4 regions of the Micromonospora chersina genome follow, and region 1 is predicted to be linked to each of the others. Evidence: riboswitches for the same ligand, from Rfam matches in the RefSeq annotation. Region 1 holds a riboswitch; each other region holds the start of a gene.
What was found. A riboswitch is a leader RNA that binds a small molecule or an ion and turns the genes downstream of it on or off. The one in region 1 is predicted to bind cyclic di-AMP.
Positions count from the first base shown of each region.

Region 2: linked by a shared signal. The riboswitch ahead of GA0070603_RS19390 (C40 family peptidase) and the one ahead of GA0070603_RS09795 (C39 family peptidase) in region 1 are both predicted to bind cyclic di-AMP.
Region 3: linked by a shared signal. The riboswitch ahead of GA0070603_RS10625 (C39 family peptidase) and the one ahead of GA0070603_RS09795 (C39 family peptidase) in region 1 are both predicted to bind cyclic di-AMP.
Region 4: linked by a shared signal. The riboswitch ahead of GA0070603_RS27375 (coiled-coil domain-containing protein) and the one ahead of GA0070603_RS09795 (C39 family peptidase) in region 1 are both predicted to bind cyclic di-AMP.

Region 1 covers NZ_FMIB01000002.1:2,123,950-2,129,358, reverse strand. Annotated here, with positions in the region: gene GA0070603_RS09810 (acyltransferase family protein) at 29-1,213, shown strand; gene GA0070603_RS09805 (hypothetical protein) at 1,372-1,839, shown strand; gene GA0070603_RS09800 (hypothetical protein) at 1,997-2,782, shown strand; cyclic di-AMP (ydaO/yuaA leader) riboswitch at 3,088-3,227, shown strand; gene GA0070603_RS09795 (C39 family peptidase) at 3,424-4,266, shown strand; gene GA0070603_RS09790 (alpha/beta fold hydrolase) at 4,373-5,125, shown strand; gene GA0070603_RS09785 (CDP-glycerol glycerophosphotransferase family protein) at 5,135-5,409, opposite strand, start outside.
Region 2 covers NZ_FMIB01000002.1:4,166,305-4,171,713, reverse strand. Annotated here, with positions in the region: gene GA0070603_RS19400 (C40 family peptidase) at 1-880, shown strand, start outside; gene GA0070603_RS19395 (N-acetylmuramoyl-L-alanine amidase) at 944-2,938, opposite strand; cyclic di-AMP (ydaO/yuaA leader) riboswitch at 3,180-3,317, shown strand; gene GA0070603_RS19390 (C40 family peptidase) at 3,329-4,366, shown strand; gene dcd (dCTP deaminase) at 4,438-5,016, opposite strand; gene GA0070603_RS19380 (pyridoxamine 5'-phosphate oxidase family protein) at 5,095-5,409, shown strand, end outside.
Region 3 covers NZ_FMIB01000002.1:2,348,203-2,353,611, reverse strand. Annotated here, with positions in the region: gene GA0070603_RS10635 (TetR/AcrR family transcriptional regulator) at 126-707, shown strand; gene GA0070603_RS10630 (LVIVD repeat-containing protein) at 1,048-2,217, shown strand; cyclic di-AMP (ydaO/yuaA leader) riboswitch at 2,986-3,126, shown strand; partial or broken gene GA0070603_RS10625 (C39 family peptidase) at 3,340-4,151, shown strand; gene GA0070603_RS10620 (TetR/AcrR family transcriptional regulator) at 4,401-5,006, opposite strand; gene GA0070603_RS10615 (MFS transporter) at 5,151-5,409, shown strand, end outside.
Region 4 covers NZ_FMIB01000002.1:5,864,611-5,870,019, reverse strand. Annotated here, with positions in the region: gene GA0070603_RS27390 (alpha/beta fold hydrolase) at 1-189, shown strand, start outside; gene GA0070603_RS27385 (HelD family protein) at 299-2,413, shown strand; gene GA0070603_RS27380 (cation diffusion facilitator family transporter) at 2,504-3,418, shown strand; cyclic di-AMP (ydaO/yuaA leader) riboswitch at 3,562-3,692, shown strand; gene GA0070603_RS27375 (coiled-coil domain-containing protein) at 3,698-4,765, shown strand; gene GA0070603_RS27370 (hypothetical protein) at 4,863-5,372, shown strand; gene GA0070603_RS27365 (SRPBCC family protein) at 5,374-5,409, opposite strand, start outside.

The sequences.
Region 1 (5,409 bases):
CCGGCTACCACCGGGTAGGGTGCCCCGGGTGACAAGCACCCCGGCCACCCGCGCCACCCGGCTGCCGTCGCTCACCGGGCTGCGCTGGATCGCCGCCCTCCTGGTGTTCGCCTTCCACGTCGCCACCATGCGGATCGTCGCGGAGCCCGGCGTCAAGGCGGTGCTGGACCGGGCGTTCGCCCTCGGCCTGTCCGGGGTGGAGTTCTTCTTCGTCCTCAGCGGATTCGTGCTGGTGTGGTCGTACCGGGACGGCGAGCCGCGGCACACCTTTCTCCGTCGCCGGCTGGCCAAGATCTACCCGAACCACCTGGTGACCTTCGTGGTGGCGTTGGCCGTCGCGTTCTGGTTCGCCGACCCGGTCGCCCCGTGGGCCGCGATCGGGAACCTCCTGCTGGTGCAGGCGTGGATCCCCGTCGACGGCTACTTCTACAGCGTCAACAACGTGAGCTGGTCGCTCTCCTGCGAGTTGGCCTTCTACCTGTGCCTGCCGCTGGTGCTGCCGTGGCTGCGCCGGGCCCGCGTGGGCGTCCTGTGGGCGGCGGTGGTCGCCGTGCCGCTGCTCATCCTCGCCCTCTGGCCCGCCCAGCTCCTGGTGCCCGAGGAGAGCCGCTGGTGGTTCACCCAGATCTTCCCGGTCACCCGCTCCGTCGAGTTCTGGATGGGGGCGGCCGCCGCGGAACTGCTGCGCCGGGGCCGCTGGCGGGGGCCGAACCTCGCCGCCGCCAGCCTGCTGTTCGTGGCCGTCTGGGTGGTCGCCGCGCAGTGGATCCGCGCCGAGTTCTGGGCGGCCCTGCTCGCGGTGGCCTACCTGCTCGTCATCACCGCGGCCGCGGACGCCGACGTCCGGGGCCGGCGCACGCCGTGGCGGGCCCGCCCGATGGTCTGGCTCGGCGAGGTCTCGTTCGCCTTCTACCTGGTGCACGTGCTGGTCATGACCACCGTGCTGCGGCTCACCGGGGACTGGGGCACGGGGCTGCGCGGGTGGTGGGGGCCGCTCGCGGTGCTCGGTCTCCTGCTGCTCAACCTGCTGCTCGCCGCGGCTCTGCACCACGGGGTGGAGATGCCCCTGATGCGCCGCCTCGGGCCGCCGCGCCGGGCCCGTCCGGCGGCGGCCACCGCCGCGCCGGCGCCGTCCGTGCCCGCCCCGCGGGCGGCCCCCGCCGCCATTCCGGCCAGGTCTGTCGAGTACGCCGGGCGGCGCGACCCGGGCTAGCCGTGCGCGCCCTGCCGGCGTAGCGCGCGCCGGCGGATCCGGTGAGGCCGCCGCGCCCGCGCCGGCCGTCCGTCCACGCTGGACGGCGTCGGATGAACGGATGGCGCGACACGCCCGGCGGCGGTGCGATGTGGCGGCTTCGGCGGTAGTTTGTACCCGTGCTGCCGATCGCGCTCACCTGTCCCGTGTGGTGGGTGGCGCGCTGGATCGCCCGCACACTGGCCAGCCTGGCCGTCCTCGCCGCCTGCTCGTTCGGCGCGGCGGCGCTGCCTGTCGGCGGCGCCGCGACCGCACCGGTGGCGTCCTCCGCGGTGGCCCCGGTCGAGGGCCTGGCCCTCCCGCCCGGTGCCGCCGCGCGACACCTCGGGGACGGAGCGGGCCGGACCGTCGCCGGACACGATTTCCGGTACACCGCCCGCCGGACTGTCGCCGGACCGGACTTCCGGGCCGCGGCCGGTCCGGCCGCCGGCGCGCACGATGCCGGAAGCGGCGCCGACCTCGACCGGGCGGCCGTGCCGGCCGATGGGCACACGCCGATGGCCGCGACGCGACCGGCGGACCGGCCTGTCGTGCTGGCCGGGCTGGTTCCCGCGACCGTCGGCTCCCGGGCCCCGCCCGCCCGCTGACCCGCCCGTGGGCCGCTGGCCCGCGCCCGCCGCACGCACCGAACCTCACCCCCGCACCCGCCCGTCCGCGGCCCGGCACCGGTTCCCGGTGCACCCGCCGCTCCCACGGCTCGTGCGGACACCTCTCCGCCACGTTCTCTCCCGTGAGGTGCCGACCATGCCGCAGACCGTTCTCTACCGATTCCTGACCGAGGTCCCCGAGGCCGCCGCGATCTGGTCGGCCCTGCTCCTGCTGGCCCTGGGCCTGCTCGCCGTGCTGGTCGCCCGCCCGGAGCGGGACGACGGGACCGATCCGGTGCCCGACCCGGTCGCCGAGGAGGCCGCCCGCCGGGCCGACCTGCGCCGCTACGCCGACGAGGTGGCGGTGGCCGCCACCGGGGCCGCGCAGACCGCCCGGAGGCGGCGGGAGCAGTGGCTGGCCGCCCAGGACGAGGCGGACCGGGCCTGGCGGGCGTACGACGAGGCCGAGGCGTCCGCCCGCCGCTTCGCCGGTGCCGCCGCGCTGCCCGCACCGCACACCCCCCGCACACCGGCCGAGTACGCGGCCCGGGAGCGGTGGCTGCACCACGCCGCGATGACCGCGCACTGGCGGGGCGACCTGAGCGCCCGGCAGCTCGCCGACGTGCTGGCCCACCGCAACGGGTGGGACCCGCGCCGGCACCCGGCCGAGCAGGAGATCGTCCTGGCCCGGGCGGTACGCGAGGGCCGCCGGGCCGGCTGGGCGGCGGCCGCCGAGCGGGAGCGGCGGGCGTGGCGGGACGCCGAGCTGGCCGCCGAGGCGGCCCGGATCCTGGCCGCGGAGGCGTACGCGGCCGCCGACGCGCTCCGACCCGCCCTGGCGGGCGACGCCGCGGGGACGGTGCGGGGGCGGGGCGAGGCGGCGCCGGCTCCGGTCCCGGCCGCCGTGCCCGGCGCGCGCTGGCGCCCGGCCCGGGCCGGCTGACCGGCGAGGTCGGCCGAATCGTTATCCGAATTCGGTGAGCCCGGTCACGCCGACCGCGGAAACGGTCATCGGTGCCGGGCTGGGCGATTGACCCCCGCAATTCCGCGCCGGTCGCCACCGGATGTCCGCTTTTTGCCGCGCGGTACCGCCGTAACTGCTCGTCCCATTGAGTGAAGTGAGTGACCGACTGTTCCGATATCCGTAGTGGTGCACGAGGTTTACGCAGGTGGGACTGCTTGGCAGCCGGCGTACCCACCGGTAGTGTCGGCGCGTCCGGAGCGGTTTTCGATCGCAAGAGGCGACGCCGCGCCGACCCGCCTAATCGTGCTCTCACGAACCGGGGACCCACAGCAACACCGGGGTGAATCCGCGGGCCAGCCCGCGGTAGGGCGTACTTCCCGCCCGAATCCGTCAGCTAACCCGGTCGGCGGTCACGGAAGGAGTGCCATTCCTCGTGCCCACCCCCCGCTCGTCCCCCTGCCTCCACGGCATCGCGGTGCCGGCGCTCGCCTGACGGCGACCGAACCCGGCAACCCGCCCGATCGCCCGGCCCCCCGGGCGCTCCCCGTTCCGCGGCCATCCGCCCCGCAGCGCGCGTGAGTTCCTCCGCGCGCCGGGCCGGCGCGTGCCGCTCACGCCCCGTGGAGGAAACAGTGAAGCACCACCTGAAGCGTCAGCTGCGCCGCCTCGTTACCGAACGCCCGTACCAGATCGTCGCCGGCTCGGCCGCGGCGCTCGTGCTGGCCGGCGGCGCCAGCGCCGCCGTCGCCGCCACCGACGACGCCCCGGCCCCCCGGGAGAACACCGCAGCGGTCGCCGAGCTGGGCTCCCGCCTCGGTGAGGTCGCCAGCCGGGGCGAGGCCCGGGTCGCCGCCCCGTCGCCCTCGGTCTCGCCGAGCGCGTCGCCGTCGGCCGCGAAGCCGGCCGCCAAGGCCGCCGCCGACCCGGACACCACCCCGAAGGCCAAGCCGAAGCCCCCGTCGACAAAGGTGCTCGACTACACCTACGAGGCGCAGACCGCCTACTGGAACTGCGGCCCCGCCGCGGTGCGCAACGCGCTCAGCGCGAGCGGCGTCGAGACCACCCAGGACGCGATGATCGCCCCGCTGAACGCCGGCGAGAACGGCACCAACTCCGCCGAGGACACCACCCGCGGCCTGAACCAGATGGTCAAGGGCAACCCGTACCGGACCCACATGTTCGGCGGCTCCGCGAGCCCCGCGGAGATCGACCAGCTCCAGGCGGACGTGGTCAAGGCGATCACCGACGGCCGGGGCGTGGTGGTCAACATCGCGGGCGACGCCACGGACACCGACGGCGGCTGGCACTCGTTCCCGGGCGGCCACTACATCGCGGTGATCGGCTACAAGAACGACGGCCGTACCGTCCGGATCGCCGACTCGGCGAACCCGGCGCTGCCCGAGTACTGGATCAGCACCATCGACCTGGCGAACTGGGCCGCCACCCGCGGCTACTCCGCCTGAACCACCCCTCCCGTCGGGCACCGGCTCCAGCGAGCCGGTGCCCGACGTCGTCCGCGCGCGTGTCCGCTCTCGCGCCGGCTGTCCGTCCGGTGGCACACTGCGCCCTATGGGCGACGAGACGGGTACCCGCCATCTGCTGCTTCTGCACGGCATGGGCGCCACCGGTGAGGTGTGGCTGCCCTGGGCGCCGCTGCTGGAGCGACACTGGGCGGGGCGCTGGCTCGCCCCGGACCTGGCCGGGCACGGCTGGTCGCCGCCGCTGCCCGGCTACTCCTTCGACGGCCTGGCTCAGCGGGTGGTCGAGGGGCTCGGTCCGGTGACCGAGCGGCTCGGCCCCCACGACCGGCTCGTGCTGCTCGGGCACTCGCTCGGCGGGGTGGTGGCGCTGGCTCTGGCCGCGCGGTCGCGGCGCCTGCCGGTCGACGCGGTGGTCGGGCTCGGCATCAAGGCCGTGTGGTCCCCGGCCGACCTGGAGAAGGCCCAGGAGCTGGCCGCCCGCCCGGTGACCTGGTTCGCCACCCGGGACGAGGCCGCCCGCCGCTACCTGCGGGTCTCCGGGCTGACCGGGCTGTTCGCCCCCGACCACCCGGTGGTGGAGGCGGGGCTGCGCCGCGAGGACGGCCGCTGGCGGCTGGCCATGGATCCGGCGGCGTTCGCGGTGGGGGAGCCCCGGCTGCCCGCGCTGCTGGGCGCCACCGACGTGCCGGTGCTGCTGGCCCGCGGCGAGCAGGACCCGATGGTGACCGACGCGCAGCTCAAGGAGTTGGGCGTCCCGGTCGCCACGCTGCCGGGGCTGGGCCACAACGCGCACGTGGAGGACCCGGCCGCCGTGCTCGCCCTCCTCGACGCGTACCTCTGACCGCCGGGCTCAGGCGGCGGGGGAGGGGACCGGCGAGCCGTCCCGCGGGGCGGGCGCGGTCCAGTCCGCCGCGAGCTGCCGGCGGGCGGCGTCGAGGAACACCTCGGCGTACGACTCGGCCGGGAAGTCACCCAGGTAGCGGACCCGGGTGGCCCAGCGGTCCGCCGCCTTCGGGTCGGTGTCCAGCAGCTCGGTCAGCACCTCGTCAACGTTGGACATGTCCCGGCGCAGCACGTAGCCGGAGCCGGCGAGGGGGAACCGCTCGACGAAGTGCTCGCCGTCGA
Region 2 (5,409 bases), 2.0 Mb from region 1:
CCCGGCGCACGCGGCGCCGTCGGTGGACGAGATCGACGCCCAGATCGACAAGCAGTGGGAGCAGCTGGAGCCCACCATCGAGCAGTACAACAAGGTGCGCGCCCAGCTCAAGGTCAACCAGAAGAAGTCGGCCGACCTCGAGAAGAAGATGGTGCCGCTCGAACTGGAGTCGGCGCTGGCCATGAACAAGGTCGGTGACATCGCGGCCCGCTACTACATCCAGGGCCCGTCCCAGGACCTCGGCGCGCTGCTTGTCAACACCAAGCCCGGCACGCTCGCCGAGCAGTTGGTCATCCTCGACCGGCTCGCCGACGACCAGCGCCGGCAGATCGCCGGCGTTCTCGCCGTCCGGGACAAGTACAACAAGCAGAAGCAGAAGCTGGACGCGCTGATCGCGACCGAGCTGAAGCAGAAGGCGGACCTGGAGACGAAGAAGAAGCAGATCAACGCCGAGATCAAGCGGCTGACCGCGATGCTGCCGGTGACCTCGATCCGCCCGGCGGGCTGCCCGGCCATCGACGGTGTGGTGAGCAGCGCCGCTCGCACCGCGATCAAGACGGCGTGCGCCCAGGTCGGCGACCCGTACGTGTGGGGCGCCACCGGCCCGAACTCCTTCGACTGCTCCGGTCTCACCCAGTACGCCTACAAGGCGGCGGGCATCTCGCTCACCCACTTCACCGGCGCCCAGTGGAACGAGGGTCGGGCGGTCTCCCGAGCCGAGGCCCGACCAGGGGACCTGGTCTTCTTCTTCAGCGACCTGCACCACATGGGCCTCTACCTGGGCAACAACATCATGGTGCACGCGCCCCGGACCGGAAAGCCGGTCCAGGTGTCCAGCATCAACACCATGCCGGTCGCCGGGTTCCGCAGGCCGTACTGATCCGCCCGCGCAGCACGAAGGCCCCCGGTCCACGCGGACCGGGGGCCTTCGTCGTCAGGTCGGTCAGGCGGGCGCGCCGACCGAGGCGGGCAGGACCTGGACGTCGTCGAGGTTCACGAACATCACGCGGTGGCCGAACTGGATCTGCACGTACCGGTTCTCGCCGCGGATCACCGTCCAGTCACCCGGCGCGGAGCCGTCGAAGGTGACCGCGCGGTAGTACTCGCCCGGCAGGACCCCGCCGACCGCGTACCGCTGGCCCGCCGAGAGGCTGTACTGCAGCGGGGAGATGGTCTGGTACGGAACCCCGGCCGGGTAGGCCGCCCGCTCGGGGTAGGCGCGCCCGTACACCGGGATGGTGGTCTTCCCGTCCCTGGGCGTCACCACGAAGCCGTTGGCCCACTTGGCCGTCGGCGCGGAGGCCGGGTTGTAGAACCAGGCCTTCTGGTTGAGGTACCAGATCGCGGTCCAGTCGCCCTGGATGTCCGCGAGGGCGTACGTCTGGCCGGCCGAGGCGCGGGCGCCGTGGTCGGAGATGTACATGGTGTCCGGCGTGCCGTTCGGCCGCAGACCGAGGTCGTTGACCAGCGGGGCGGTCGCGCTCGGCGCCGTACGGAGGATGACCGCCGAGGAGCCGCGCAGCGGGCACGGCGCGGCCGGCGGCGTGGGCTTCGGCACGCCCGGCGGCTGCTGGTTGCAACCGGTGAAGGCGGGCTGGTTGGTGGCGAAGTCCGGGTCGATGGTGACCAGGCCGGTGTGCGGCGTGCCGGTGGAGTGGAATGGCGCCTTCATGAGGTCGAAGTAGTGCGACCAGTCCCAGTACGGGCCCGGGTCCCAGTGCATCCCGGCCACGGTGCCGGCGGTGGTGCCGGGCACGTTGTCGTGGCCGATGATGTGCTGCCGGTCCAGCGGGATCTGGAAGCGCAGGGCCAGGTGACGGACCAGCTTGGCCGACGCCCGGTACATCGCCTCGGTGTACCAGGTGCCGTGACCCGCGAAGCCCTCGTGCTCCAGGCCGATGGACTTGGCGTTGACGTACCAGTTGCCGGCGTGCCAGCCGACGTCCTTGGCCTTGATGTGCTGGGCGACGTAGCCGTCCACCGAGCGCAGCGTGTAGTGCCAGCCCAGGTAGTCGGCACGCTTCACCAGGTCGACACTCGGGCGGAAGTAGCCCTCGGTGTCGTGGATGACGATGTACTCGATCTTCTGCTGGGCCGGCCGGTTCCCGAGGTCGTGGTTGCCGTAGTCGCCCGGGTCCGCGCTGAGCTGCTCGTAGGGGGCGGGGATCCACTCACAGGCCAGCCGGACCGGGCACTCCAGGCCGTCCGGCCGCTCGGCGCGGCGCAGCCCCAGCTTGTGCAGCCCGGACTGGTCCGGCGTCACAGTGGTGGCGGCCAGGGTCACCCGCTGGCCGTCGTCGGTGGTCCGGGTCGCGCCGAGGCCGAGCTGGTCGTAGACCTCGTCGGCGAAGGCCGCCGCCGCGTCCTCGGTGTCCGCGCCGGAGTAGCGGGCCACCGCGCCGTACCAGGCCGCCGGGTCGGTGCCGGCGCCGACCGGCGCACCCAGGTCCTTCTGGTACGAGGCCAGCAGCGCCGCCCCGCCCCGGATGTTCGCGGCCGCGTCGGTGCGCAGCGTCTCCTCGGCGAGGCCGGTGAGCGCCGCGGCGGCGTCGACCGTCTGCAGGGACGCCTGCGGCAGCACGTCCTCCGCCGGCGCCGACGCGATGGCCGGGTCGAGGGTGAGCGGGCGCGAGTCGTCGCCCCGCGGGTCCTCGTCCTCGTCGACGTGGCCGCTGGCCGGCGTCGAGAGGACGTGCTGGGCGTCGGTGAGATGCATCGGGCCGTAGCCGCCGCTGGTGCTCGGCTGGCCCGGGTGGGTGTCCCAACGCGATTCCAGGTACGAGACGCCGAGCAGGACGCTCTGCGGCACGCCGTACTCCGCCGCGGCGGCGGCGTACTGCTCCTGGCGGTCGGTGGCGGGTTGGGTGAGCGGTTCCGCGGCCACCGGACCGGTGGCCACAAGCGCGGTGGCCGCCGCGACGGCGGCTGCCAGCAGCATCCGTCTGCCCGACGGCGGGGGTGAGAGGTGCATCGAACCTCCAGACAGGGATGGGGGTCACTGCGTCCTCACCCTCGCCCCGCACACCCCCCAGGTCAATACCTTTCCGACAGGTAATCTGCCGTGAAAAAAACCTTCGGGTACGGAGTGTCACGGCGACTTGGGTTGCGGATCGGTAACGGTCATCTCTACTCTGGTCAATCGTCGGCCGCCAGTTTCACCGTCCAACCCGGGTGGTGACGGTCCGACACCGCCGAGTCGCCTCCGGGCGAGCCGGGGACCCAGGTACCTGGGGTGAATCCGCAGCCACTGCGGTAGGGCGGCTCCCTTCCCGCCCGAACCCGTCAGCTAACTCGGTAGGCGGGCACGAAGAAGGAGTACGGAAGCCCGGTGGCACACCATGCCCCGCGGCCACCGTCGGGCCGGTCGGTCGACCGGTCGACGGCTGCGCCGCGTTCCCGCTGGTCCCGCTTCACCACCGTCCTCGCCGCCCTGGCCGGCACCGCCGTCGTCCTGACCGGCGGCGCCACGGCGGCCCACGCCGAACCGTCGGTCACCGAGATCGAGCGCCAGATCGACCAGGACTGGAACAAGCTCGAACCGATCATCGAACAGGTCAACGCCACCCGCGAGCAGCTCGCCGCCAAGCGCAAGCAGGCCGACGCGCTCGCCAAGCAGATCGCCCCGCTCCAGGCCCGGGTGGACGCCGCACTCGGCCAGGTGGGCGGCCTCGCCGCCGACGCGTACAAGGGCGACAACAACCTCTCCACCGTCAACGCGCTGCTGGGCAGCCGCTCCCCGAGTGAGCTGGTGGACGGCCTCGCACTGCTCGACCGCTTCGCGAACCGCCAGCAGGCGCAGGTGCGGACCGTCGCCGAGCTGCGCGACCAGCTGGCCGCCAAGAAGCAGCCGCTGGACCAGATGATCGGCGAGCTGGCACGCACCGAGGCGCAGCTCGCGGCGAAGAAGAAGCAGATCGACGCCGAGATCGTCAAGCTCCAGAAGCTCCGGCTCAAGGTCTACGGCAGCGGCGGTGGCGGTCCGCTGCGCCCGGCCCCCTGCCCCGCCGGCTACCCCGGTGGCCCGGCCGGCGTCGCGGTCAAGTTCGCCTGTGCCCAGATCGGCAAGATCTACGTCTGGGGCGCCGCCGGCCCGGATCACTACGACTGCTCCGGCCTCACCATGGCGGCCTGGGCCAAGGCCGGCGTCTCGCTGCCGCACAACGCGCGGCAGCAGCACGACGTGACCAGGCGGGTGAGCCGGAGCGAGCTGCGTGCCGGCGACCTCGTCTTCTACTACAGCGACCTGCACCACGTCGCCATGTACGTCGGTGACGGCTGGGTGGTGCACGCCTCCCAGTCCGGTAAGCCGATCACGATGAAGCGCGTCGACGACGGCCAGATCAACAGCTACGGTCGCCCGGGCTGATGTGCAAGGAGGGGCCCCTTCTTAACGCCTCCGGTATAGGAAGGGACCCCTCCTAACAGCCGGTCGATGAGTCAGCGGGTCGGCCAGGTGCGCCAGTTCTGCCAGGACCGGCTCGGGGTGGGGCCGCGCTGGCCCTGGTAGCGGGAGCCGTAGACGGCCGAGCCGTACGGGTGCTCGGCCGGCGAGGAGAGCCGGAAGATGCAGAGCTGGCCGATCTTCATGCCCGGCCAGAGCGTGATCGGCAGGTTCGCCACGTTGGACAGCTCCAGCGTGACGTGGCCGGAGAAGCCCGGGTCGATGAAGCCGGCCGTGGAGTGGGTCAGCAGGCCGAGCCGGCCCAGGCTGGACTTGCCCTCCAGGCGCCCGGCGAGCTGGTCGCCGAGCGAGATCACCTCCAGTGTGGAGGCGAGCACGAACTCGCCCGGGTGCAGCACGAACGGCTGGCCCTCGGCCACCTCCACCATCGAGGTGAGGTCGTCCTGTTGCACGGACGGGTCGATGTGCGTGTAGAGATGGTTGTTGAAGACCCGGAACAGCCGGTCCAGACGTACGTCGATGCTGGACGGTTGCACCAGCGTGGGCTCGAAGGGCTCCAGCGCGAGCGTGCCCGCCTTGATCTCGGAGACCAGGTCGCGGTCGGAGAGCAGCATCGGAACACCATAGCGACCGGTACGGGTGACCTGCGTGTCGGACTACATCTTCGTACACCTGTTCGATAGAATGTCCGCATGGCTTCCTGGTCCGAATTCGCCGCCGACGAGCCCCGCCTCGCCGACGAGATCCGCCTCCTGTTGCAGCAGTACGGGCCGGGTTTCGGCTACCTCGCCACGGTCCGCGCCGACGGCGGCCCGCGGGTGCACCCGGTCTCCCCGGTCATCACCGACGACGGGCTCTGGTGCTTCGTCATCGACTCGCCCAAGCGCCGCGACCTCGAACGTGACGGCCGCTTCGCGCTGCACTCCTTCCCGCCGGAGGAGAGCGACGACGAGGCCTACGTGGCCGGCCGGGCCCGCCCCGTGACCGACCCGGCGACCGTGGCCCGG
Region 3 (5,409 bases), 220 kb from region 1:
GTGGTCGAGGGTCAGGGTGGAATTCGTGTTGCCCGCAGCTCGCGGAGCGTCCCCAAATTATAGAGACAATCTGTCTACGTCAACAGCAACCTGTTGTCCCTGTGAACGGCATGTAGGATGTGGGTGTGCCCAAGCTGTGGACCGAGACGATCGACGCGCACCGCGCAGCGGTTCGCGACGCCGCCATGGATGCCATGGCCGCACTGGTGGCCAAGCACGGGCTGGTCGCCGTAACGATGTCGCAGATCGCCGAGCAGGCCGGGATCGGGCGCGCCACGCTGTACAAGTACTTCCCCGACGCGCAGGCCGTCCTCACCGCGTGGCACGAACGTCAGATCGCCACACACCTCGACCGGCTCACCGCCGCCGTCGACCCCGCCGCCCCGGCCATCGCGCGTCTGGAAGCTGTCCTGAACACATACGCCCGCCTCCAGCACCACTCCGCGCGCCACCACGGCGGCGAACTCGCCGCGCTGCTGCACCGCAGCGAACACGTCAACCACGGCCAGCAACGACTGCGCGGCTTCGTCCAAGACCTCATTGCCGAGGCAGTGCGAGACGGCGACCTGCGCGACGACGTGGCTACCGACGAATTGGCCAACTACTGCCTGCATGCCCTCACCGCAGCCGGCACCGTCACCCGTCCCGAAGCCGTCCAGCGGCTGGTCGCCGTCACCCTGGCCGGGCTGAGCACCCGTCCCCGGTAACTCGCCTCCGTCATAGTCCGGTTCCAGCGCACCCTAAGGAGCGTCGCGCCGAGTTCCGGGGCTGCGGACAGCGCTCACCGTTCGTTTTCGCCGAGGGTCTAGCGGCAGGTGAAGATATTTGACAGTGTGACATTCACCTGCGTGATCGCATCATGCGGCGACACGTCCGACGTGAGGGGGCGCCGTGCATAGACCTTCCCGAACCCGATCACTCGCCATCGCTGCCACAGCGATCCTGCTCGCCGTGATGGCATCGCCGGCCGAGGCGCACGAGCCATGGGACGACGGATCCGTCCCGCCGCCCCCGCCGAGCAGCCCCGCTGACGGCTACAGCCAGAACATGCACCTACTGTCCACCGACGAGCACACCGGCGGCGTCAACTCCGACCTCGCCTTCGCCGGCAACCTCGTCTTCGCCGGCCACTACGGTGGATTCCGGATCGTCGACATCTCAGAGCCGGGCGCGCCGGTCGAGCTGGCCGACGTGCACTGCAACGGCCCCCAAGGCGACGTTTCCGTCTGGCGAGACCTGGTGTTCCTGTCCGTGGACACCCCGCAGAGCACACCGGGTTGCGAGGGATCCCGCAACGTCACCGCCTCCACCCCCAGCGCCTGGGAAGGGATCCGCGTCTTCGACGTCAGCGACCCGAGAGCACCACGGTTCCTCCAGGCCATCCGCACAGACTGCGGCTCGCACACCCACACCCTCGTGCCCCGCGAGGACGGCGGCACCTATATCTACGTCGCGTCGTACCCGCTGAGCGCCAGCAACATCGGGCCGGACTGCCGGGCCCCGTTCGAGCACATTTCGGTGATCGACGTACCGGGTGGCGACGCCGAGGCCGGCCTTGCCGCGACGGTCGTCGCCGAGCCGACCATCAAGGGGATCGACACCTTCTCCGGCGCGTCCGGCGACTTCTTCGCCTGCCACGACATTCAGGTGCTGACCCCGCGCAAGCTCGCTGCTGCGGCCTGCCTGTCCCAGGGCCAGCTGTGGGACATCAGCAACCCCCTGGCGCCCCGCGTGATCGCCAACATCGACACGCCCGACGTGGACATCTGGCACAGCGCGGCGTTCACCCACGACGGGAAGTACGTGACCTTCGGCGACGAATACTTCGGGCCCGCACAGGAGCCGTTCGGAGCGATCTGGACGTACGCGGTCGACGACCCCAGCACGCCGCTGAGCCACCTACGCATCCCGCGCGCGGAGCCGAGCACCTACCACAACTTCAACTACGTGCCCGTTGCTGGCCGCAACATCCTGGTCTCCTCTGCCTACGGCTCGGGAACCTCCGTGGTCGACCTGACCGACCCGCGTAATCCGAAGGAGATCGCCTACTACGACATGCAGTCCAACCAGTGGTCGACCTACTGGTACAACGGGCTGATCATCGCCAATGACATCTCCCGCGGGGTGGACGTGCTCCGATTCAGCGGCCGCGAGACGGCCGGAGCCAGGAAACTGCCCATGCTGAACCCCCAGACCCAGACGTTCCTGCTTCGCTGACACTGCTTCGAGAAAGCGGGCGGACGCCGTCGGCGCCCGCCCGCTTTCGTGACCTACGCGAACCCGCACGTCCGGTGGCTCTGGCCCACAGGCAGGGAAGACCGTCAAGGCAGCGGGACGCCGACCTCCACCAGCGGCGCTACTGAGGCTACGAACTGGTTGCCACGGCCCTTGTCTGAGCGAACCGGCTCACCTGTCCCCAACGGATCCGGCTCCCGACTGACCGCCCGGCTGCGCTCTCACATCCGTGAGCACGAACAACATGGTGCGGCACGCCGACACTCGCAAGTCGAGGTCCAGCCGTTGTGGTCACCATGCGCGGGCGATCGGTGTTTACGCTGCGCCGGCCGGCCCGCCTGCCGGATGTCGCCGGCGCCATTTCCACCAGCATGATCGCCTATAAGGACCTGAAGCCCGCCCGACTGCGTCGGCGCGGTCCCAGTCGCACCCGCCGACCTGTCCAGCTCAGGTTTTCTGAATTGTGACGTGAAACCGTGTTGCCGCTACCCACCTCGGATGGGAAACGGTCATTCGGGCGATGGCATGGTGATTGACCAAAGAAACTCGGCACCAACGCCGCCTCGATGTCCGATAGTCTCCCGACAGTCCCGTCATAGCCACTCGTCACATCCAGTGATGTCAGTGACGGACTGTTCCGGTCAGAGTAATGGTGACCGAGGTTTAGGCAGGTGGGAGCGCTTGGCGGGCACCCTGGCCGCCGGTAGTGTCAGCGCGTCCGGTGCGGTTTTCGATCGCAAATGGCGACGCCGTACCGACCCGCTCAATCGTGATCTCACGAACCGGGGACCCAGTGCAACACCGGGGTGAATCCGCGGGCTATGTCCGTGGTAGGGCGTACTTCCCGCCCGAATCCGTCAGCTAACCCGGTAGGCGGCCACGGAAGGAGTTCCAACCTCGTGCGAACCACCCCCCGATCCATTCCCCTCCACGGCGCCGCGGTGCCGGCCCTCGCCTGACCGGCGAATCCAGATCCGGTAACCGTCCCGCAGAGCCCGGCACGCTGGGCGCTTTCCGTCCCTGCGGCCACCCCGCCCATGAACGCGCGTGAACCCGTCCGCGCGTCGGGCCGGCGTGTGCCGTTTAGGCCCCGTGGAGGAACACATGAAGCACCGAATGAAGCGTCAGCTGCGGCGCGTCGCGACCGAGCGCCCGTACCAGATCATTGCCGGCACCGCCGCAGCGCTTGTGCTGGCCGGCGGCGTCGGCACGGCCCTCGCCACCGATAACGCGCCGGTCCGTCAGGAGAACACCGCCGCCGTTGGCGAGCTGGCCCCCCGGCTCGGCGACGTCGCCACCCGTAGCGAGGCCCGGGTCGCCGCCCCATCCAGCTCGCCGAGCGCGTCGCCGTCCGCGGCGGCCAAGGCCACGACCGACCCGGACGTGACCAAGAAGCCGAAGCCGAAGCCGCCGTCGACCAAGGTTCTCGACTACACCTACGAGGCGCAGTACGCCTATGGAACTGCGGCCCGGCCGCGGTGCGCAACGCCCTCAGCGCGAGCGGCGTCGAGACCACCCAGGATGCGATGGTCGCCCCGCTCGGCGCGACCGAGAACGGCACCAACTCCGCCGAGGACACCACCCGCGGGCTCAACCAGATGGTCAAGGGCGACCCGTGGCGGACTCACATGATCCCCGGCGCGGCCACCCCGGCTCAGATGGACCAGCTCCAGGCCGACGTGGTCGATGCCATCACCGATGGCCGTGCCGTGGTTGCCAACACCGTCGGCTCGGCGACCGACACCGATGGCGGCTGGCACTCGTTCCCTGGCGGGCACTACATCGCGGTGGTTGGCTACAAGGACGACGGCCGGACCGTCCGGATTGCCGACTCGGCGAATGCGGCTACCGCCTCCTACTGGATGACCACCATCGACCTGGCGAACTGGATGGCCACCCGCGGCTACTCCGCCTGATCGCACCTCTCGTCGGGCACCGGCTCCACCGAGCCGGTGCCCGACGCCATTTCCGGTCCGCCAGCTGGGCATGTCCAGGCGAGAACACCATTGATCCGCGCCGGACCGGCTGCACCCGAAGATTGAACAAGCCCCTCGCCGGACAACTCGCCTGCCGGTCACCCCGCGGGAGACTGCTGGTTTGTCGGCCGCTACGACCGACAACGCGTGCAATGGACCGGGCAGAGCGGCGGGATCAGCTAGCCGCGCTCAGGCGGGAACGCGGCTGCCCGGGGGAGTGAAGGCAGCCAGCACGGTCGCGGTGATGAACGCTGGCGCCTCGTCGCTGTCCAGCCGGCCGGCGTTGATCTCGTCGGCGGCATTGTGCATCACGCTGTGCATGACGCCGACCAGCCAGGCGGTCGAGAGGTCGCTGCGGAACACCCCCTCGTCCTGACCGCGTTTGACGAGGCCTTCGACGCGCTCCACCGGGCCGGCGTGCAGGTCGCGGATCCGGCTGGGCGGTAGAACCTCCTGAGCCGCCAGTAGCAGGGACCGGGACTGATTCACCAGCAGCCAGCTGGAATGGATCAGCCGGGTGAGTGCCTGCCTGGCATCGCCGCTCAGATCGACCGCGTCGAGTGCGCCGTGGCCCTCGTCGATGGCTCTGGCGAATGCCGCCTCCACCAGGTCGTCCCGGTTGGGGAAGTGGCCGTAGAGGGTGACCCGGCCGACGCCCGCGGCTTTGGCGATCTCGCTGACGCTGGCCTCCGGGTTGCGGCTCAAGGCCGTCACCGCGGCCTCGAGAATCGCCGTGATGCTGCGCTGCGCATCGGCTCGCCTGCCCGGCGTCTTCGCCTGCCCCGTTGAGGCCACTCGAACTCCCTTGTCGAACAGTGCTGTACGAGTTACTGTACCCGACACAACTCAAACACAACTGTTCGAATTGGGGGCCACCCTGTGTCCGCTCAGGCCGTCGACCAACCCGACACCACCGCCGCCGACCCACGCCGCTGGCGCATGCTGGCACTGCTCGGCGTCGCGCAGTTCATGCTCATCCTGGACGTCACCGTGGTGGCGATCGCGCTGCCGCACATCGGAACGGACCTCGGCCTGGCACGCGACACACTGACCTGGGTCGTCAGCGCCTACACCCTGATGTTCGGCGGCCTGATGCTTCTCGGCGGTAGGGCAGCCGATCTCTTCGGCGCCCGCCGCGTGGTCCTGCTCGGCTTGCTCGTGTTCACCGCCGCATCCCTGATCACCGGCCTGGCCCCTG
Region 4 (5,409 bases), 3.7 Mb from region 1:
CCGCCGTGCGCCGAGTCCATCGCCGCGGCGCTGCCCACCACCGAGCTGACCGTCTGCCCCGGCGCCGGCCACATGCTCATGATGGAACGCCCCGACGACGTGAACGCGGCCGTCGCCGGGGTGCTGGACCAGGTGCTGACGGGAACGGACGCGGGAACGTCCGGGCAACGGGTGGGAACGTCCGGATAACGGGCAACCCGCAGCGGCGGGCAGCGGGCAACGGCATGGCCCCGACAGCGGCCGGGTCGGCGGCCCGTACCCTCATTCAGCCCGCCGTCTGACCACAGGAGCCCCCGCGTTGAGCGACCAGACCACCCTGGAACGGGAGATGGCCGTCGAACAACGGCATCTCGACCGGGTGTACGCCCGGCTGGCCGAACTGCGTCGGTCGGCCGCCGACGCCGAGCGGGAGGGCTACCGGCTGGCCCGGGTCGGCAACTTCGGGGCGCTTGTCGAACGTGACGCCATGGTCTTCCACGCGGCGCAGCGCCGCCACGTGCTGGACGCCGAGCACGAGGGTCTGGTCTTCGGGCGGCTGGACCTGCGCACCGGGCAGGTGCTGCACGTGGGCCGGCTCGGGGTGCGCGGCGAGAACGCCGAGACCCTGGTGGTGGACTGGCGGGCGCCGGCCGCCGCCGCGTTCTACCAGGCCACCCCGGCCGAGCCGCGCGGCGTGGTGCGGCGGCGCACGATCCAGTCGTCGGCGGAGCGGGTCACCCGGATCGAGGACGACCTGCTGGACCCGGAGTCGGCGCCGCCGGACATGGCGGTGGTCGGCGACGGCGCGCTGCTGGCCACCCTCTCCCGGGCCACCGGGCACGGCATGCGGGACATCGTGAGCACCATCCAGCGGGAGCAGGACGAGGCGATCCGCTCCCCCGGCAACGGCGTCACGATCGTCTCCGGCGGCCCGGGCACCGGCAAGACGGCGGTGGCCCTGCACCGGGCCGCGTACCTGCTCTACTCCGACCGGGCCCGGTACGCCGGGGGCGGCATCCTGGTGGTCGGCCCGTCGAGCGTGTTCGTCCAGTACATCGCCTCGGTGCTTCCCTCGCTCGGTGAGGAGACCGCCACCCTGCACTCGCTGGGCTCGCTCTTCCCCGGCCTGTCGGCGACCCGCACCGACCCGCCCGAGGTGGCGGCCGTGAAGGGGTCGCTGCGGATGCGCCGGGTGCTGGAGCGCGCGGTCCGGGACGCGGTGCCCGACTCCCCCACCGAGCTGCGCCTGCTCTACCGGGGCGAGCTGCTCCGGCTGGAGCGGGCCGAGCTGGACGCGATCCGGGACCGGACGCTGTCCCGGGGCGCGCGCCGCAACGAGGTGCGCCGGGCGGCCTTCGACGCCGTGCTCGCGGCGTTGTGGGCGCAGGCCCGCACGCTGCGGATCGGCCGGCTGCCGGAGCAGCCCGCGTTCGAGGACGAGATCATCGAGCGGCCGGAGTTCCGCGAGTTCCTCAAGGCCTGGTGGCCCCGGCTGCACCCGCGGCACGTGCTGGACTGGCTGGCCCGCCCGGAGCGGCTGCGCCGGTACGCCGGCGGCGTCCTGTCGGGGGCCGAGATCCGGCTGTTGACGCAGGCGTACCGGAGCCTGGCCGCCGAGGGGCTCACCATCGCGGACGTGGCGCTGCTGGACGAGCTGGACGCGCTGCTCGGCAAGCCGGTGCAGCGGGCGAGGCCGAAGCGGGACCCGTTCCAGCTGGCCGGCGGCGTCCGCGAGCTGAGCACGGCCGCCGACCGGCAGCGGGCCGCCCGGGCCGCCGCCCGGGAGCGCCCGGAGGACTACCGCGACTACGCGCACGTGGTGGTCGACGAGTCGCAGGACGTCTCCCCGATGCAGTGGCGGATGATCGGCCGGCGCGGCCGGCTGGCCTCCTGGACGGTGGTGGGCGACCCGGCGCAGACCGCCTGGACCGGCGACGCGCAGGAGCTCGCCCGGGCGCGGGACCAGGCGCTGGGCCGGCGCCGCCGGTACCGCTACGAGCTGACCACCAACTACCGCAACTCGGCGGAGATCTTCGCGGTGGCGGCCGCGGAGATCCGCCGCGTCCACCCGGACCTGCCGCTGCCCACCGCGGTCCGGTCCACCGGCGTCGCGCCGGTCGAGCGGACCGTGCCCGCCGCCGAGCTGCCCGCCGCCACCGCGGCGGCGGCCCGCGCGCTGCTGGCGGAGGTCGAGGGCACGGTGGGCGTGATCACGCCGGTGCCGCGCCGGGACGAGGTGGCCGGCTGGGTGGGCGACCTCGGCGGCCGGCTCCAGGTGGTGACCAGCCTCCAGGCCAAGGGCATGGAGTACGACGGGGTGGTGCTTGTCGCACCGAGCGAGATCCGGGCCGATCCGGGGTCGGGCGTGCGCACCCTCTACGTGGCGCTCTCCCGGGCCACCCAGCGCCTCACCACGCTCGACCCGGTCGGCTGACGACGGCTGCCCGCCCCGACGTTCACTTGCACATATAGCGATGTGAGCATAGATTGAGCTCGGCCGGGGCGACGGACGGAGGGTGTGGGCGTGGGCGCAGGTCATGACCACAGCGGCGCGGTGGCCAACGCCGCGCACCGTCACCGTGGTCGCCTCTGGGCCGCGTTCGGGCTGCTCACCGCCCTGATGGCGGTCGAGGCGGTGGCCGCGTTCGCCACCGGCTCGCTGGCCCTGCTCTCCGACGCCGGGCACATGTTCACCGACGTCCTCGGCATCGGCATGGCCCTCGCCGCGATCAGCGCCACCCGGCGCGCCGACACCGATCCGCAGCGCACCTTCGGGCTCTACCGGCTGGAGGTGCTCGCCGCGCTGGCCAACGCGGTGCTGCTGGGCGCCGTGGCGGTCTACGTCCTGATCGAGGCGGTACGCCGGTTCGGCGAGCCGCCGGAGGTGCTGGCCGGGCCGATGCTCGCCGTGGCGGTGCTCGGCCTGCTCGCCAACATCGCCGCGTTCGCGCTGCTGCGCGCCGGCGCCGAGGAGAGCATCAACCTGCGCGGGGCGTACCTGGAGGTGCTGGGCGACCTGCTCGGCTCGCTCGGGGTGATCGGCGCCGCCGTGGTCATCGCGCTCACCGACTGGTGGTGGGCCGACCCGCTGGTCGCCGTGGCGATCGGGCTGTTCATCCTCCCCCGCACCTGGCGGCTCGGCCGCGCCGCCGTCCGCATCCTGGTCCAGGCCGCCCCGGAGCACCTCCAGGTGACCGCCGTGCACGATCGCCTGGCCGCCGTGCCCGGCGTCGCCGAGGTGCACGACCTGCACGTCTGGACGCTCACCTCGGGCATGGAGGTGGCCTCGGCGCACCTCACCATGGTCCCCGGCGCCGAGGTGGGCGACGTGCTGGCCGCGGCCCGCACCGCCCTGCACGAGGACTTCTCGATCGATCACGCCACGTTGCAGATCGAACCCGGAGCGTCGCCGGGGGCCTGCGGTGCGGTCGAGTGGTAATTAGGGCAATCTTAAATCCAAGTGGCTATTGTGCACTTGTGCCGGTTTTGACCGGGCCACCGGCTCCCACCTGCGAAGCCGGCCCGGAGCAACGCCGGTAGGCTCGACCGCGGCCACCGCCGGGCGGCGCCCACCGGCGCCTGCGGCGGCCGTCGCCTAATCGCCCGCAGGGGCGAGCCGGGGAACCACGTTCGTGGGGTGCATCCGCGTCAGCGGTAGGGATCTTCCGTCCCGAACCCGTCAGCTAACCCGGTCGGCGGTTGACGGAAGGACACGTGAATGCCCCCAGTGGCACCTGTACGACGGACGGCCGCCCGGTTGGCGGCCCTGCTCATCGCGACGCTCACCCTCGGCGTCGTGGCCGCGCCGGTCTCCCCCGCCTCGGCGTCCCCGGCTACCGGCCTGCTCGCCGCCGCACCCGGCGACGACGAGGGCGGCACCCCGGCGCTGCGCGCCCAACTCGACGCGGCCAGCAAGGGCTGGCTGGAGGCGCGGGCCGCGTTGAACCGCTCGGTGACCCGGCAGCAACAGCTCACCGCCCAACTCAAGACGGTCAACGCCGAGTTGACCGTGCGCGACGCCAAGGTCGGCGAGATCGCCGGGGTGGCGTACCGGGCCGGGCGGATGGGCACGGCCGCGGCGCTGCTCGGCAGCAGCAGCCCGGAGGGCTTCATGGACCGCGCGGCGGCGCTGGAGCAGGTGGCCGCGCACGAGGACCGGGCGCTGCGCGACCTCATCGAGACCCGGGACGAGGCCACCCGCACGCAGGCCGCGCTCACCGGCGAGATCCAGGAGCAGCGCAAGCAGGTCGCCGTGATGGCCAAGCGCAAGCAGCAGGCCGAACGCGCCCTGGAGGTGGCCAACGACCGCGCGTCCAGCAGCGGCGGCGGCAGCGTGCAGGGCACCTCCTCGGCGAACGCGAAGCCGGCCCCGCGCAACGCCGACGGCTCCTGGCCGCCCGAGTCGTGCAGCGTCAACGACCCGACGCCCGCCGACGGCTGCATCACCCCGCGTACGCTGCACGCGCTCCAGCAGGCCAAGGCGGCCGGCTTCACCCGGTACGTCTCCTGCTACCGGCCCAGCGGCTCGGGCGAGCACCCGAAGGGGCGGGCCTGCGACTTCGCCGCGCAGACGGACGGCTTCGGCGGCGTGGCCAGCGGCGGCGACAAGACGTACGGCAACAACCTGGCCGCCTACTTCATCCGCAACGCCGACGCCCTCGCCGTGCTGTACGTGATCTGGTACAAGCAGATCTGGCTGCCCAGCAGCGGCTGGAAGGCGTACAGCGGCGGTAACGGCGACCCGTCCAGCGACCACACCAACCACGTGCACCTGTCGGTGTACTGACCCGCCCCGGCGGCACCCGGCCTACGCCCCACGACGTACGCCGGGTGTCGCCGCGCGGCCCACGACGTGGCGCCCGCGACGGCCGAGCATCGGGGGCATGACTCGACTCTCCCCCGCCGGACGCAAGGCCCTGCTCACCCTGCACGTGGTCACCTCGGTGGGCTGGCTCGGCGCCGACCTGGTGCTGCTCACCCTCGGCGTGGCCGGGCTGCGCGGGGCCGACCCCGAGGTGGTCTACCCGGCGGCCGCGCTGCTGGTCACCTGGCTGTTCGCCCCGCTGAGCGTGGTGGTCTGGCTGGTCGGGCTGGCCAGCGCGCTGCTCACCCCGTGGGGTCTGCTGCGCTGGCGCTGGGTGCTGGTGAAGTTCGCCGTCACGACAGTGGTGCTCACGCTGGTGCTGCTCCTGCTCACCCCGCGGGTCCGGCACCTCGGCGAACTGGCCGGGGCGGCCGACACCCACCTTCGCGTCGACCTGGTGGTCGCGCCGACCGTCTCCAGCACGCTGCTGCTCGTCGTCACGGTGCTGTCCACGTACAAGCCGTGGGGGCGGCTGCGGCCGGCCCGCCCGGCGGCCCGGCGGCCGGCGGCGGCCGGGCGGCGCGGCTGAGTCAGGCCGCCCGCCCCTCCAGGGTGGCGCCGAGCCG